DNA from 3 places in the Pseudomonas sp. MF09156 genome. Region 3 is predicted to be linked to each of the others. Evidence: predicted binding sites of a transcription regulator. Region 3 holds the regulator's gene; each other region holds the start of a gene.
The links. Region 3 encodes sigma-54, which starts transcription at its own class of promoters, with help from an activator protein. Its sites were predicted from a motif close to ANTGGCATNNANNTTGCTNT; they were not measured.

Region 1 (5,103 bases), on a different contig from region 3:
GGACCCAGCGGATGGAACGGTCGTCATCGACGATCCAGACAGTTTCACTACGGCTCATGTCGATGGGGCTCCTTGTTCCAGTGGCAGAAAGATCGAAAAGGTCGTGTGGCCGGGATGGCTTTCACATTCGATCAGGCCCTGGTGCTGGCTGATGATGTTCTGGGTAATGGCCAGGCCCAGCCCGGTACCGTCCGGGCGACCGCTGACCATTGGGAAGAAAATGGTTTCTTGCAGTTCGGCCGGGATGCCCGGGCCGTTGTCGATGATCTCGACCTTGGTCACCAGGCGATGGCGCACATGGCCGATGGTGAACTGGCGCAAGGCGCGGGTACGCAGGCTGATGCGGCCCAGGCGCAGCTCGTTCTGGCTGCTGATGGCCTGCATGGCGTTACGTACGATATTGAGCACCGCCTGGATCATCTGCTCGCGGTCGATCAACACGTCGGGAATGCTTGGGTCGTAGTCGCGCACCAGGGTGATGCAGCCCTGGCTTTCGGCCTCCACCAACTGGCAGACGCGCTCCAGCACTTCATGCACATTGGTCATCGCCAGCGACGGCAGCTTGTTGGAGCCGAGCATGCGGTCCACCAGGTTGCGCAGGCGGTCCGCCTCTTCGATGATGACGTTGGTGTAGTCCTTGAGGTTTTCATCCGGCAACTCGCGGGCCAGCAGCTGCGCGGCGCCGCGAATCCCGCCCAGCGGGTTCTTGATCTCATGGGCCAGGCCACGCACCAGCATCTTGCTGGTTTCCTGTTTGGATAGCTGGGCCTCTTCCTTGGTGATGCGCAGCAGGCGATCACGGGGATGCACCTCCAGCAGCAGCAAGGTGGCGCCGTGGCTCAGGATCGGCGTTACCGCGTAGTCGACGGTCAGGGTCTGGCCGGTGAGGGCCGTGAGCATCGCTTCACGCTTGGTGAACGGGTGGGCCTGCTCCACGGCCTGGCGCAAGGAACTCAAGGCCTCGGCGGACTCGGTGAACAGCTCGCTGATAAATTGCCCATGGCTGCGCTGGCCGCTGATGGCCAGGAGCATCTCCGCCGCGGGGTTCATGTACTCAAGGCGCAGTTCGTCATTGAGCAGGATGGTCGCGGTGGTCAGGTTGTCGAGTAGCAAGCGGTGCAGTGCGTCGCTGATGGTCATTAGGACCTCTTTTGGAGCAAGGCGTGGGCTTGAGGCACACGCTGATACCAGGAAAATGCAAAAACCAAACCAAGGCTCCGAAAAGAAGCGTAAAAGCCCTGAAATGGGGGCTTGAGGCGCGAAACTATGGCGCTCTGCCAGCCTGCTCGGGAGATTTCGACCCAAAATGGGTTGGCTGGTGGGCATGGGTGCAACCTATCGCACCAATATAGTGCGAATCCCCACATTCTGTTCAGCGATCAAATATTTCCTGGAAGCACCCCATCAAACTGTAGGAGCTGGCTTGCCTGCGATAGCGGTGGTTCAGTCAGTCGTGATGCGACAGATACACCGCCATCGCAGGCAAGCCAGCTCCTACAGTTTTGATGGGGGTTGCAAAGGTGGATAGTCATTGTTTCAGGCAAAAAAAAGACCTCCCGAAGGAGGCCTTTTTGTCACGCCACTAAGCGGCGCTACCGGATCAGCAGCTGTAGTACAGCTCGTATTCCAGTGGGTGTACGAAGGTGCGGACCTTGATTTCTTCTTCGCTTTTCAGGGCGATGTAGGCATCGATAAAGTCGTCGCTGAACACGCCGCCTTTGGTCAGGAACGCACGGCCCTTGTCCAGCTCTTCCAGGGCTTCTTTCAGGCTGCCGCACACTTGTGGGATCTCTTTGGCCTCTTCAGGCGGCAGGTCGTACAAGTTCTTGTCGGCGGCGTCGCCTGGGTGGATCTTGTTCTGGATGCCGTCCAGGCCAGCCATCAGCAGGGCAGCGAAGCCCAGGTACGGGTTGGCTGCTGGATCCGGGAAGCGTGCTTCGATACGGCGAGCGCGAGGGCTGGACACGTAAGGAATACGGATCGAAGCGGAACGGTTGCGCGCCGAGTAGGCCAGCATCACTGGCGCTTCGAAACCTGGGACCAGACGCTTGTAGGAGTTGGTCGACGGGTTGGTGAAGCCGTTCAGGGCCTTACCGTGCTTGATGATACCGCCGATGAAGTACAGGGCAGTGTCGGACAGGCCGGCATAACCTTCGCCAGCGAAGGTGTTCTTGCCATCTTTGGCGATGGACAGGTGAACGTGCATACCCGAACCGTTATCGCCGTACAGAGGCTTAGGCATGAAGGTAGCGGTACGGCCGTAGGCCACAGCCACGTTGTGTACGCAGTACTTGAGGGTCTGTACTTCGTCAGCCTTGGCCACCAGGGTGTTGAACTTCACACCGATTTCGTTCTGGCCGGCAGTCGCCACTTCGTGGTGGTGAACTTCGATGACCAGGCCCATGTCTTCCATGGCGTTGCACATGGAGGTACGGATTTCGTGGTCGTGGTCGAACGGTGGAACCGGGAAGTAGCCGCCTTTGACGCCTGGACGGTGGCCATGGTTGCCGCCTTCCACGTCCTGGTCGGACATCCACGAACCTTGGTCGGAGAAGATTTTGAACATGGAACCGGAGATGTCGGACTTGAACTTCACTTGGTCAAAGATGAAGAACTCAGGCTCCGGGCCCACGAATACGGTGTCACCGATACCGGTGGACTTGAGGTATTCCTCGGCACGCTTGGCGATCGCACGTGGGTCGCGGTCGTAGCCCTGCATGGTCGAAGGCTCGATCACGTCGCAGACGATGATCAGCGTCGGCTCTTCGGTGAACGGGTCGAGTACGGCGGTGGAGTCGTCCGGCATCAGGATCATGTCGGAGGCTTCGATGCCTTTCCAGCCAGCGATGGAGGAGCCGTCGAACATTTTGCCTTCTTCGAAGAAGGCGTCATCCAGCGCGTCGCGAGCCGGCATGGTCACGTGGTGCTGAGTGCCTTTGGTGTCCGTGAAGCGCAGATCAATCCATTTAACGTCATGATCTTTGATGAGTTGAACCGACTTCGACATAGTGTCCTCCGGGTGGCTTCGGGCTTGGGTAGTGGAGTAGCCCTTAGAATGTGGGTGATGCCGGCGCGGATAGTCCGCCATGGCAACCTGCCTCACAAGAGAGCAAATTGCATGCCAGTGCCCCGACATGGGTTTTTTGGCTCAAAATGGCCCCTATAAAGGTGCAAATCGTCAAAACGGCAAAAATCGCGCACTGCAATGTAGCGCAAACAGTCTTAAATGCACCTCTTTGGTGCGCTGCATGCCGTTTGTATATTAACTGGTTAAACCTTGAGCGATTTCCGCTATAATCCGCGCCCCCCTTTTTCGGCTGGCCCTGCGCGCGCTGTTTCCATGAAATTAATCGTTAAAGTCTTCCCCGAGATCACCATCAAGAGCCGACCGGTACGGATGCGTTTCATCCGTCAATTGGCCAAGAACATCCGCGCTGTGCTCCGTGACCTGGACCCGGCCGTGGTGGTGAACGGTGTGTGGGACAATCTCGAGCTGGAAACCCGCGTCAGCGACCCTAAAGCCTTGAAAGATATGACCGAGCGCCTGAGCTGCATGCCGGGCATCGCGCATTTCCTGCAGGTTGACGAGTACCCGCTGGGCGACTTCGACGACATCACTGAAAAATGCAAACTGCACTTTGGCAACAGCCTTGCGGGCAAGATTTTTTCGGTGCGTTGCAAGCGCGCGGGCAAGCACCCGTTCAGCTCCATGGACGTCGAGAAATACGTCGGCAGCAAGCTGCGTCGTGAGTGCGGCGCGGCTGGAATCTCGCTGAAAGAGCCGCAAATCGAAGTGCGCATCGAAATTCGCGACCAACGGTTGTTTGTGATCCACAGCCAGCACAACAGCATCGGCGGCTACCCGCTGGGCGCGCTGGAGCAGACTCTGGTGCTGATGTCCGGCGGTTTCGACTCCACCGTGGCGGCCTACCAGATCATGCGCCGCGGCCTGATGAGCCACTTCTGCTTCTTTAACCTGGGCGGGCGTGCACACGAATTGGGCGTGATGGAAGTCGCGCACTATATCTGGAAGAAGTACGGCAGCTCCCAGCGCGTGCTGTTTGTCAGCGTGCCGTTCGAGGAAGTCCTGGGAGAAATTCTCGGAAAAGTCGATAACGGTCATATGGGCGTCGTATTGAAGCGTATGATGTTGCGCGCAGCGTCGAAAATCGCCGACCGCCTGCAAATCGAAGCGCTGGTCACCGGCGAGGCGATTTCCCAGGTCTCCAGCCAGACCCTGCCGAACCTGTCTGTGATCGACTGCGTGACCGACAAGTTGGTATTGCGCCCGCTGATCGCCAGCCACAAGCAAGACATCATCGACCTGGCCAACGAAATCGGCACCGCTGATTTCGCCAAGCACATGCCAGAGTACTGCGGGGTCATTTCGGTGAACCCCAAGACCCATGCCAAGCGCTACCGCGTGGAGCATGAAGAGAAAGAATTCGACATGGCGATTCTGGAGCGAGCGCTCGAGAACGCCAAACTGGTGCCGATCGATCGGGTAATCGACGAACTGGGCCAGGATGTGCAGATCGAAGAAGTCAGCGAAGCACTGGCCGGCCAGATTGTCATCGACATCCGTCATCCGGATGCCGCTTGCGACGAGCCGCTGGAAGTCGCTGGCATCGACGTGCAAACGCTGCCGTTCTATGCACTGAACGCGCGTTTCAAGGAACTGGATAACAGCCGTCAGTACCTGCTGTATTGCGACAAAGGCGTGATGAGTCGCCTGCATGCCCACCATTTGCTCAGTGAGGGGCATGCCAATGTGCGCGTTTATCGACCGAGCTAAGAGCCCGGGGCTGTTTGCCTGTGGCCTGCGTCACCGGCCCCCCGACTCTGCCGTCAAGCTGTAACGGCAAGGCCTGACTCTACTGTTAATCGCTGCCACGACCTGTCAGCACACCGAATCCTCTGATCGAGATACACAAGTGATCGAAAATCTACGTAACATCGCCATCATTGCCCACGTTGACCATGGTAAAACCACCCTGGTAGACAAACTCCTGCGTCAATCCGGCACCCTGGAGCGCAACGAGCTCAACGACGAGCGCGTGATGGACTCCAACGACCAGGAAAAAGAGCGCGGTATTACCATCC
Region 2 (5,103 bases), 450 kb from region 3:
ATATTTGGGATATCCGGCCGCTCGACTGTCGCCTTTTTATAGGCGTGTGATCCTGGCTGCTTGCTGACCAACTCCAGCTCACGCATCAGCCTGCGTACCTTAAACCGTCCAATTTGCTCACCTTCTTCTTGCATCATCAACGTGATGCTTCGACTGCCGGGAGCACTTCGGCCCTGGGTGAACAACTCGCTCACTCGGCTACGCAGCCTGAGCCGCTCAACATCTGGTGTTCGCCGCCTTAGACGATGCGCGTAGTACCCCGAACGAGCGACCTCAAACGCCTCGCACAAGCAGTCAACAGGCTCATGGACGCTTAGCTGATTGATCAGCGCGTACGCTCGAGATCTTCCGACATCAAGAGCGCGGTAGCCTTTTTTAATATTGATTTCTCGCGCTCGAGGCGAGCAATCCGAGCTTCCAACTCCTGGATTTTTTGCTGCTCTGGTGTCAGGGCCTTGCTCTGGGGCGTGACGCCGGTGCGCTCTTGCTGAAGCTGGTCGACCCAGCGGCGCAGCGCCGACTCACCAACACTCAGTGAACGACTGGCTTCGATGAAGCTGTAGTTTTGCTTGAGCACGAGGTCGGCAGCCTCGCGTTTGAATTCAGCGGAAAAGGTACGGCGTTGTTTGGTCATCTGACACCTCGATCTGGCGAGCATTCTCGCCTAAAAGGGTGTCCGGTTTCATTAGACCACTACAAACGCCCTCTGCGATTGCAGAGGGCGTTTTGTTCAGCTACGACATCGGGACAAAAACCGCGCCTAATTGCCAGCCCCCCCTTTCAACGTTGTTTCAGTTCGAAAGCTTGTAACCCACTTCTCCATGGGACGACAAATCCAGGCCATCAATCTCTTGCTCTTCGTCGACTCTAAGGCCGCTACAGACAAGACTGGCGAGCTTATACGCGATCCAGCTGGTAATAGCGGAAAAGGCGATGCTGAATAACAGGACGCCACCATTGACCAGCATCTGATCGACCAAATTGCGCCCCCCTGTGAACCCTAGCCCGCCCAATGAGGTTAGGGCAAATACAGGCGTTAATACCCCCCCAATGATTCCACCGACCCCGTGTACGCCGAAAACATCGAATGCATCATCCAGTCCTAGGCGAGGCTTTAATTTCTCCACGGCCCACAGGCAAATCGGAGCGACGATAAAGCCCAGCATAATGGCACCCATCGGGCCGACAAAACCGCATGCTGGTGTGACGGCCACTAACCCTGCGATGGCCCCGGAAACTCCGCCTAGCATGCTCGGCTTGCCGCGATGCCGCCACTCGGCAAACAGCCAGCCTAGCGCTCCAGCGGCGCTGGCGAGCATGGTATTGACGATGACCAACACCGCAAAACCGTTCGCCATCAGCGCGCAACCTCCGCAGAAACCCAACCAGCCAACCCATAGCATTGAGCCGCCCGTCATGGTCATAGTCATGTTGTGCGGTGCTAAAGCGGAAGTTCCAAAACCACGGCGTCGGCCGAGCAGGTAGGCCCCCACGAGGGAGGCAATCCCTACGTTGACGTGGACCACATTGCCACCTGCGAAATCCTGAACGCCAAGATCGAAAACCCATCCTCCCCCCCATGCCATATGAGCCATGGGGATGTAATTGATGGTGAGCCAGATGGCCATGAAGACTAATACCGCTGAAAATTTCATTCGCTCTGCGCTTCCTCCGACGATAATCGCCGGCGTGATTGCGGCAAATAGCATCATAAAAAGAAAGTAAAGCAGTTCAGGGATAGTGCCCTGCAGGGATTGCGGGCCAACGCCCCTCAGAAACAGCTTGTCGAATCCACCGATCCAGGCCTGCCATTCCCCACCGGAAGTAAACGTCAGGCTATAGCCATAGATTGCGAACAGCACGGACATTAATGACGCGACAGAAAAGACCTGCATCAACACGGAGAGAACATTCTTACTGCGCGCCAAACCGCCATAAAAAAGCGCTAGGCCTGGCAAGGTCATGAGCAACACCACCAATGAACATGTCACAACGAAAGCCGTATCACCGCTATTAAGCATCGGCGCATCCTCCGCCGCTCCCACTGCGCCGGAGGATGAAGCCAACAAGATCAAGGTCAGTGCTTGAGATCGTCGGAATGCAGGAATATCGAGCATAGGTGGACTCCTTTTATTGATTACTTTCGACCCGACGATGCCTGACAACTCGACACATCGAGACCAATGATATTTCCCGAAAGGAAATATTTTTTCTTATTAGGAAAGCAATCAGTCTGCCATCTATGCCGCCTCTACCTCCAAGGAGGTATCGGTAGCGGCTGAATTTGCTACAGAACGGCGACAACGCAATGTTCGCCTGCGCAAGCTCATTCTGGCTCGTCTGACAAGGTGAAACGGGATGGTGCACTTTCTAGGCCCAACATCACCATTTCGGGCATGCCATGACACGAGGCGGATGTTACGTCTGAGAAAGTCTTGTCAGAATCAATCACCACACGCTCCTTAGTTATGCTACGTCTACCCGCTTGGCGCCCGTCATAAGATGTTCGATCTACAAGCTGTCACCTTATGTCATGACATCGTGCTCAAGGTTGCTTGAGATAGCCTCAGGACTCCTCTTAAGAGAGGAACACAAGAATATGCGGTGGCCCTGAAATCTCGAGAGGCCTATGGCTTTGACTGATAAATGCCGAATCAATTGCCCGTCTCCGGTTCTTCCAAGCGTGACAAATGAGCCGTTATTGCACTCAAGGCCACCGACACTGAAATCGAGTTCTTTTTTCGCCTGCTAATAAAAAACGATTGCCCCTGATTTTGAGTAGGCAATTAACTCATCAGTCGTGATGTGGAGAAATCGGCATTTTTCAAGGTAGTTGTCGCGTCAACCGTCTAACTATGCCGCCATTTTCTCGTTCTGTTGCTCTCGATCCGGGTTCAACAACACGGTGCCGATCGGTTCCCAGTTACGCGTCCGGCCTGACCACCGCTCCGGTTTGTTTTCCTTGGCTCGTTCGTACAACTCATGTCGCCGGGCCAAGACCTGATGGTCCAGCCCTCGATGCCGCTCAGCCGGTGTGACGAACCGGATGCGGCTATGTCGGTGCTCGTTGTTGTACCACCGCATAAAATTCCTCACCCAAGCCCGAGCAGCATCCAGACTGGCAAAACCATCCAGCGGCCATTGCGGGCAGTATTTCAGCGTTCTAAACAGCGACTCCGAGTAGGGATTGTCGTTGCTCACACGCGGTCGGCCCCGCGAAGGCGTGATGCCCAGGTCGTACATCTTGCTCAGCAGCGTCACCGATTTCATCGGCGCTCCGTTGTCCGAGTGCAGCACCAGCGGTTCGTGTAAACACTGCTCACCGATCACGCTGCGTTGCAGCAGCGCGGCGGCTTTTTCACCGCTTTCCGCGTCGTAGACCTCCCAGCCCACGGCCTTGCGGCTGTAAATATCCTCGATCAGATAGAGGTAGTAATACTTTCCGCGTATCGGCGAGGGCAGATACGTGATGTCCCACGACCACACCTGATTGGGCGCTTTGGCCGCATGCGTTGTCGGTGCTGCGTGCCTTCTGGGCCGCTGGCTGCGGCCTCGATGTTGTTGTTGGCCTGCCGCACGTAGAACGCGATAAAACGTCGCCTCCGACGCCACATAACGCCCTTGATCGGCCAGCCGCGGCACGATCTGGCTCGGCGGCAAGTGGGCGTACTCCGGGCTGTTACACAGCGTCACAATGGTCTGACGCTCGACTTCGCTCAGTGCATTTCGCGGTGTTGGCCGTGTGACAATCGTTCGGGCATCGGCCTGGATAACCTCTGTTTCAGTCCAACGTTGCAAAGTCCGCAGCGATAGACCGATTTCCTGGCACGCCCTGATTTTTCTGGCTCCTGCCGCCACCGCGCTACCCAGCCAGGCAACGATTAACTGGCGCTCTGGCAAAGATGTTAGTTGTCCTCGTTGTCGTTCGTCCCCCAGTAGTCGTTGAGCTTTTTTCGCAGCACCAACAACGCGGCTGTTTCAGCGAGCGCCTTGTCTTTGCGGCGCAGTTCGCGCTCAAGTTCCTGGATGCGTTTCTTGTCCTTGCGAGATTGCTCGCGATCTTCTTTTTGCTGAGCCTTTGTCGATTTCTGGCCGGTGATAAAAGCTTGTCGCCAAGCCGTGATTTGTTCGGGGTAAAGACCTTTGCGGCGGCAATACTCGCCGAGGTCGATCTCGGACAAACCGGCGGCTTCAAGCACGACAGCAAACTTGGTTTCGGCTGACCAGTTCTCGGTCAACGGCTTGTTTTCGGACACTGCATTTCCTTCAGAACTGAGCTGCTTGCGCCAGTTGGACAAAGACATTTCGCTGACCCCTTCGCGCCGGGAAACCTCGGCCATCGACAGGTTCAGCGGGGGAAGCAGCATTTTAAGTAATGCGGCTCTGCGTTCAGGTGAATAGTACGGCACGACCAGTCTCTTTCCGCCCCCGATATGCTTTTTTAGGAAAAATCGGAGAGGCGACAACTATCCTGACACCGGGGGAAATAGGCCATGAGCAACAACCGGATTCTCACGACGTCGATGCTTGGCAGCATCGGCGCATTTAACATTGCAATGCTGCCTTGGTGGGCACAGCCTCTGACCATGGATGGTTTCATGCGCGGTGTGTCGCTTGATGAATCGCAATCGGGCTCCCTGATCGCTATCGAACTGTTTCTGGTTTGCATCGCGTCGCTCATCATGTCGTTGAAGGTCAGCAAACTTCCTTTAAGAAGCGTCTCAGTCTTCAGCGCAATAGTGGTCATGATCAGCAATGGACTTTCGATGCAGTACGATGGAACAGCCCTGATCGCCTTAAGAGCAGTTGCGGGTATTTTTGAAGGCGTTCTAATGGCGTGCGCCACTGCTGCCATTGCCTCAAGTCGAGACCCCGACAAAGCCTACGGTGTGCAAAATATCGGTAACATTCTTTTTTGGGTGCATTTCTCGCAGTTGCTCCCTTTTTGGAAAACCTAGTAGGACCGCGTAGTGTTTTCCTCGCGTTTTCTTTAGCCTCGCTGCTTCTGCTACCGATCATTTTCGGACTTCCCACGAAGATCGACGTTGCAGTTGCCAATGTGAAGTTTGAAAACAAAGCGTCGGGCGCGCTTGTACTTCTCGT
Region 3 (5,103 bases):
AGGCGCAGCTTGATGGCGTCACGCAGCTGGTAAAGGTTCAGGCTAGTGGTATTGATCTTGAGGTCGGCCAAATCGATGATCGGCCCCAACAGCTTGGTCTCGTCTTCGATGGCTTCGGCCAGCGAGCGGTGTGGGCTGCTCAGCGGGTGGCGGCGACGGGTCTCCGAGAAGCGCTTGAGCAGCGTTTCTTCGTCGGCGTCCAGGTACAGCACGTCGCAATGAATATGCTTGGCACGTACCTCTTCAAGCAATTCCGGGAATCGCGTGAGGTGGCTGGGTAGGTTGCGTGCGTCGATCGAAACGGCCACCAACGGTTGCGCCAGTTCGGTATGGATCAGCGCGCGCTCGGCCAGCTCGGGCAGGAGGCCGGCCGGCAAGTTGTCGATGCAATAGAAGCCGTTGTCCTCTAGCACATTGAGGGCCGTACTTTTACCTGAGCCGGAACGCCCGCTGACGATGATCAAACGCATGATTACTGCCCGCTTTGCTCATCCAGGACAACCTGATACAGCGCTTCATTGGTGCTGGCGCTACGCAGTTTCTTACGTACTTCTTCACGGTCGAGCATGCTGGCGATCTGCCGGAGCAGCTCCAGGTGTGCATCGGTGGCCGCTTCCGGGACCAGCAGGACGAACAGCAGGTCAACCGGAGCGCCATCGATGGCGTCGAAATCAGTGGGGGCGTCCAGGTGCAGCAGGGCGCTTACCGGTGTTTCACAGCCTTTGAGGCGGCAATGAGGAATAGCGATGCCGTTGCCAAAACCGGTCGAGCCAAGTTTTTCACGGGCGATCAGGGCCTCATACACGTCTTGCATCACCAGTTCAGGCACTTCGCGGCTGATCAGGTTGGCAATCTGTTCGAGTGCTTTCTTTTTACTGCCGCCCGGCGCGTTCACGAGGGAACGGCCGGGGGTCAGGATGGTTTCAAGTCGAATCATGGGTGGGGAGTGTTAGCGGCCTGTGCCTTGAAGAAGGCTCTGCTGCTTTTCCTTATGCTTTTTGATTTGGCGATCCAGCTTGTCGGTCAGGTCGTCAATGGCGGCATACATGTCTGAATGCTCTGCATTGGCGACTACTTCCCCGCCGGGTATACGCAAGGTGGCTTCGATTTTCTGCTTCAGCTTTTCGACAGACATGATGACTTGCACATTGGTGATCTTGTCGAAATGCCCCTCAATTCGTTTGAGTTTTTCGCTGATGTAGGCGCGCAGCGGTTCGGTCACTTCCAGTTGGTGTCCACTGATGTTGACTTGCATACAGCTTCTCCTTCGTTGCCAGTGCATAAAGCGGCGGGTAGGAATACCCGCCACTGGAACGCTGTGGCCTGCCCGTCACATCAACCGCTTACGCTCGCTGGAAGGCGCGATCCCAAGGGACTCGCGGTACTTGGCGACGGTTCGACGGGCGACCTGAATGCCTTGTGCTTCCAGTAAACCAGCGATCTTGCTGTCACTCAACGGCTTTTTCTGATTTTCCGCCGCAACCAGTTTTTTGATGATCGCGCGGATCGCCGTGGACGAGCATTCGCCGCCCTCGGAGGTGCTGACGTGGCTGGAGAAAAAGTATTTCAGCTCATATATACCCCGTGGGGTATGCATGAATTTCTGCGTAGTGACCCGGGAAATAGTCGATTCATGCATGCCGACTGCCTCGGCAATGTCATGCAGTACCAGCGGCTTCATCGCTTCGTCGCCGTACTCCAGGAAGCCGCGCTGATGCTCGACGATCTGGGTGGCCACTTTCATCAGGGTCTCGTTGCGGCTTTGCAGGCTCTTGATGAACCAGCGCGCTTCCTGCAACTGGTTGCGCATGAACGTGTTGTCCGCACTGGTATCGGCCCGGCGCACGAAGCCTGCGTACTGCGGGTTGACCCGCAGGCGTGGCACCGATTCCTGGTTCAGTTCCACCAGCCAGCGCTCGTTGTCCTTGCGCACAATTACGTCAGGTACGACATATTCGGCTTCGCTGGACTCGATCTGCGAGCCAGGGCGCGGGTTGAGGCTCTGTACCAGTTCGATGATCTGGCGCAGGTCATCTTCCTTGAGCTTCATCCGGCGCATCAGCTGGCTGTAGTCGCGGCTGCCCAACAGGTCGATGTAATCGGTGACCAGGCGTTGGGCCTCGGTCAGCCACGGTGTCTTGGCGGGCAGTTGGCGCAATTGCAGCAACAGGCACTCGCTGAGGTTGCGCGCGCCAATGCCGGCAGGCTCGAACTGCTGGATGCGGTGCAGGACCGCTTCGATTTCGTCCAGCTCGATATCCAGCTCCGGGTCGAAGGCCTCGAGGATTTCTTCAAGGGTTTCGTCCAGGTAGCCCTGATTGTTGATGCAGTCGATCAGGGTCACGGCGATCAGGCGATCGGTGTCGGACATCGGGGCAAGGTTCAGTTGCCACAGCAAGTGGCTCTGCAGGCTTTCGCCGACGGAGGTGCGGGTGGTGAAGTCCCACTCGTCATCGTCGTTGCTGGGCAGGCTGCTGGCGCTGGTCTGGTAGACATCTTCCCATGCCGTATCCACCGGCAGTTCATTGGGGATGCGTTCGTTCCATTCGCCTTCTTCCAGGTTATCCACCGTGGGTGCGGTTTCCTGGTAGGACGGTTCCTGGACGTCAGTGTTGGGTTTTTGCTCTATGTTGTCGGCCAGCGGGTCGGCATTATCGAAGTCGTCGCCTTCTTCCTGGCGTTCGAGCATCGGGTTGGACTCCAGGGCCTCCTGGATTTCCTGTTGCAGGTCCAGGGTCGACAATTGGAGCAGGCGGATGGCCTGTTGCAGCTGCGGTGTCATCGTCAGCTGCTGGCCCATTCTCAGGACTAGCGATGGTTTCATGGCAGGGGCTTAACACCTTATTCGCCGGCGCAACGCGCCATCCACGACAGGGCGCGTGAGCGCCAAACATAAGCAAATTATATGCCTGATATCGGGGGCTTTGCCTAGAGCGCGGTAACAATAAAAATAATGAGGTTTTTATTGACTCCCGCGCCTGATGGCGAATGTCCTGACACCCCAGCGCTTACAGGCGGAACTCGTGCCCCAGGTACACTTCCTTGACCAGTTCGTTGGCCAGGATGGTGGCGGAGTCGCCTTCGGCAATCAGTTGGCCGTCGTTGACGATGTAGGCGGTTTCGCAGATATCTAGGGTCTCACGCACGTTGTGGTCGGTGATCAGTACGCCGATCCCCTTGGCCTTGAGGTGATGGATGATCTGCTTGATGTCGCCTACCGAAATCGGGTCGACACCGGCGAAGGGTTCATCCAGCAGGATGAACTTCGGTGCAGTGGCCAGGGCGCGGGCGATTTCCACGCGACGGCGCTCGCCGCCGGACAGGCTCATGCCGAGGTTGTCGCGAATGTGGTTGATGTGGAACTCCTGCAGCAGGCTTTCCAGCTCCTGGCGGCGTCCGTCGCGATCCAGTTCCTTGCGGGTTTCAAGGATCGCCATGATGTTGTCGGACACCGACAGTTTGCGGAAGATCGACGCCTCCTGGGGGAGATAGCCGATCCCGGCCCGTGCACGACCGTGCATGGGCTGGTGGCTGACGTCCAGGTCGTCGATCAATACGCGACCCTGGTCCGCTTGGACCAGGCCGACAATCATGTAGAAGCAGGTGGTCTTGCCGGCACCGTTGGGGCCAAGCAGGCCGACGATCTGGCCGCTGTCGATCGACAGGCTGACGTCGCGCACGACCTGACGGCTTTTATAGGCCTTGGCCAGATGCTGGGCTTTCAGGGTTGCCATTACTGGGCCTTCTTCTTCGGCTGGATAACCATGTCGATGCGCGGACGTGGCGCAGTGACCTTGGTGCCATTGGCGCGGCCGGCAGTGGCGACCTGCTTGACGGTGTCGTAGACGATTTTCTCGCCTTCGGTCGAGTTGCCGTCACTGCTGATCACTTTGGCGCGGTCGGTCAGTACGATGCGATTCTGCGGGGCATGGTACTGGATGGTCACGCCGTAGCCCTTGATCGGAGCTGGGTCGGTCGCCGCCTGTTGCTGCTCGAAATAGGCCAGGTTGCCCACCGAGGTCACGACGTCGATGTCGCCAGCCGGGGTGCGGGTCAGGGTTACGGTATTGCCGGTAATCTTCATCGAGCCTTGAGTGATGATTACGTCGCCCTTGTAGGTCGCGATACCTTGTTTGTCATCCAACTGCGCATCGTCAGCCTGAATGTGGATCGGTTGCTGGCTATCGTTCGGCAGAGCCCAGGCGCTCACGCTTCCCAGTGCTGCGCCCAGACCGAGCAAAATAGGGAGGGTTTTAACGAGCCTCATACTGTCCTCTTACGTTCGATAGCAGGTGTATCCTGCTTTCTTTCAAATACGCTTTCATTCCCTTGCCAGTCGATACACCGCCAGCGCCGTCGATTCTAACGTCTTGCTCGGTCTGCGCATATTGCTTCTGTGGGAATACGGTCATGCGACTGCTGGTAATAATGGTGTCGCGGTTTTGGGCGTCGGTGCGGGCAACACGCACCGAGTCGATCAGCTCCACTTCGGTACCGTCCGGGTTGACCTCGCCACGCTTACTGGTGACGTGCCACGGAAATTCGGTGCCGCGATACAGGTTCAGGTCCGGATTGGTCAGCAATGTGACCTCCGAAGCCTTCAGGTGTTCGACCTTGTCCGACGTCATTTCGTACTGCACTTTGCCGTCTGGCAGGAACTGCACGCTGTAGGCGTTGGTGGCGTAATAGTCGATGGCGCCCTGGTCGACCTGCGCGACAGGCTGGTCGAGGAAGCGCTCCGGGCTGATATTCCAGTAGCCCACCGCGAGGAACAGCGCGGCGATGGCTCCGAATATCAGGAAGTTGCGAATCTTTTTGCTCAGCATAGAAGGCTCTATAGGTAGGCGGCGTGGGCCGCTTCAAGGCTGCCCTGGGCGCGCAGGATCAACTCGCAGAACTCGCGCGCGGCACCTTCGCCGCCACGGGCCTGGGTAATGCCGTGGGCGTGTTCGCGAACAAATGACGCGGCATTGGCCACCGCCATGCCCAGGCCGACGCGGCGAATCACCGGCAAGTCAGGTAAGTCGTCACCCAGATAGGCGACCTGCTCATAGCTTAGGTTGAGTTTCCCAAGAAGCTCATCCAGGACCACCAGTTTATCCT

Region 1: glnA (glutamate--ammonia ligase) is a predicted target of sigma-54. The motif match lies at 3,107-3,126, and genes of this name have one in related genera.
Region 2: AC19YY_RS02875 (ammonium transporter) is a predicted target of sigma-54. The motif match lies at 2,222-2,241, and genes of this name have one in related genera.

The regions. Positions count from the first base shown of each region.
Region 1 covers NZ_JCBCUR010000003.1:387,836-392,938, reverse strand. The annotation lists gene ntrC (nitrogen regulation protein NR(I)) at 1-58, opposite strand, end outside; gene glnL (nitrogen regulation protein NR(II)) at 55-1,140, opposite strand; gene glnA (glutamate--ammonia ligase) at 1,601-3,007, opposite strand; gene thiI (tRNA uracil 4-sulfurtransferase ThiI) at 3,341-4,795, shown strand; gene typA (translational GTPase TypA) at 4,935-5,103, shown strand, end outside.
Region 2 covers NZ_JCBCUR010000001.1:612,904-618,006, reverse strand. The annotation lists one part of gene AC19YY_RS02880 (IS3 family transposase) at 1-379, opposite strand, end outside; one part of gene AC19YY_RS02880 (IS3 family transposase) at 379-634, opposite strand; gene AC19YY_RS02875 (ammonium transporter) at 792-2,117, opposite strand; one part of gene AC19YY_RS02870 (IS3 family transposase) at 2,854-3,947, opposite strand; one part of gene AC19YY_RS02870 (IS3 family transposase) at 3,947-4,409, opposite strand; gene AC19YY_RS02865 (hypothetical protein) at 4,494-4,958, shown strand; gene AC19YY_RS02860 (MFS transporter) at 4,946-5,103, shown strand, end outside.
Region 3 covers NZ_JCBCUR010000001.1:158,820-163,922, forward strand. The annotation lists gene rapZ (RNase adapter RapZ) at 1-470, opposite strand, end outside; gene ptsN (PTS IIA-like nitrogen regulatory protein PtsN) at 473-937, opposite strand; gene hpf (ribosome hibernation-promoting factor, HPF/YfiA family) at 950-1,255, opposite strand; gene AC19YY_RS00760 (RNA polymerase factor sigma-54) at 1,331-2,824, opposite strand; gene lptB (LPS export ABC transporter ATP-binding protein) at 3,009-3,734, opposite strand; gene lptA (lipopolysaccharide transport periplasmic protein LptA) at 3,734-4,267, opposite strand; gene lptC (LPS export ABC transporter periplasmic protein LptC) at 4,254-4,826, opposite strand; gene AC19YY_RS00780 (KdsC family phosphatase) at 4,835-5,103, opposite strand, start outside.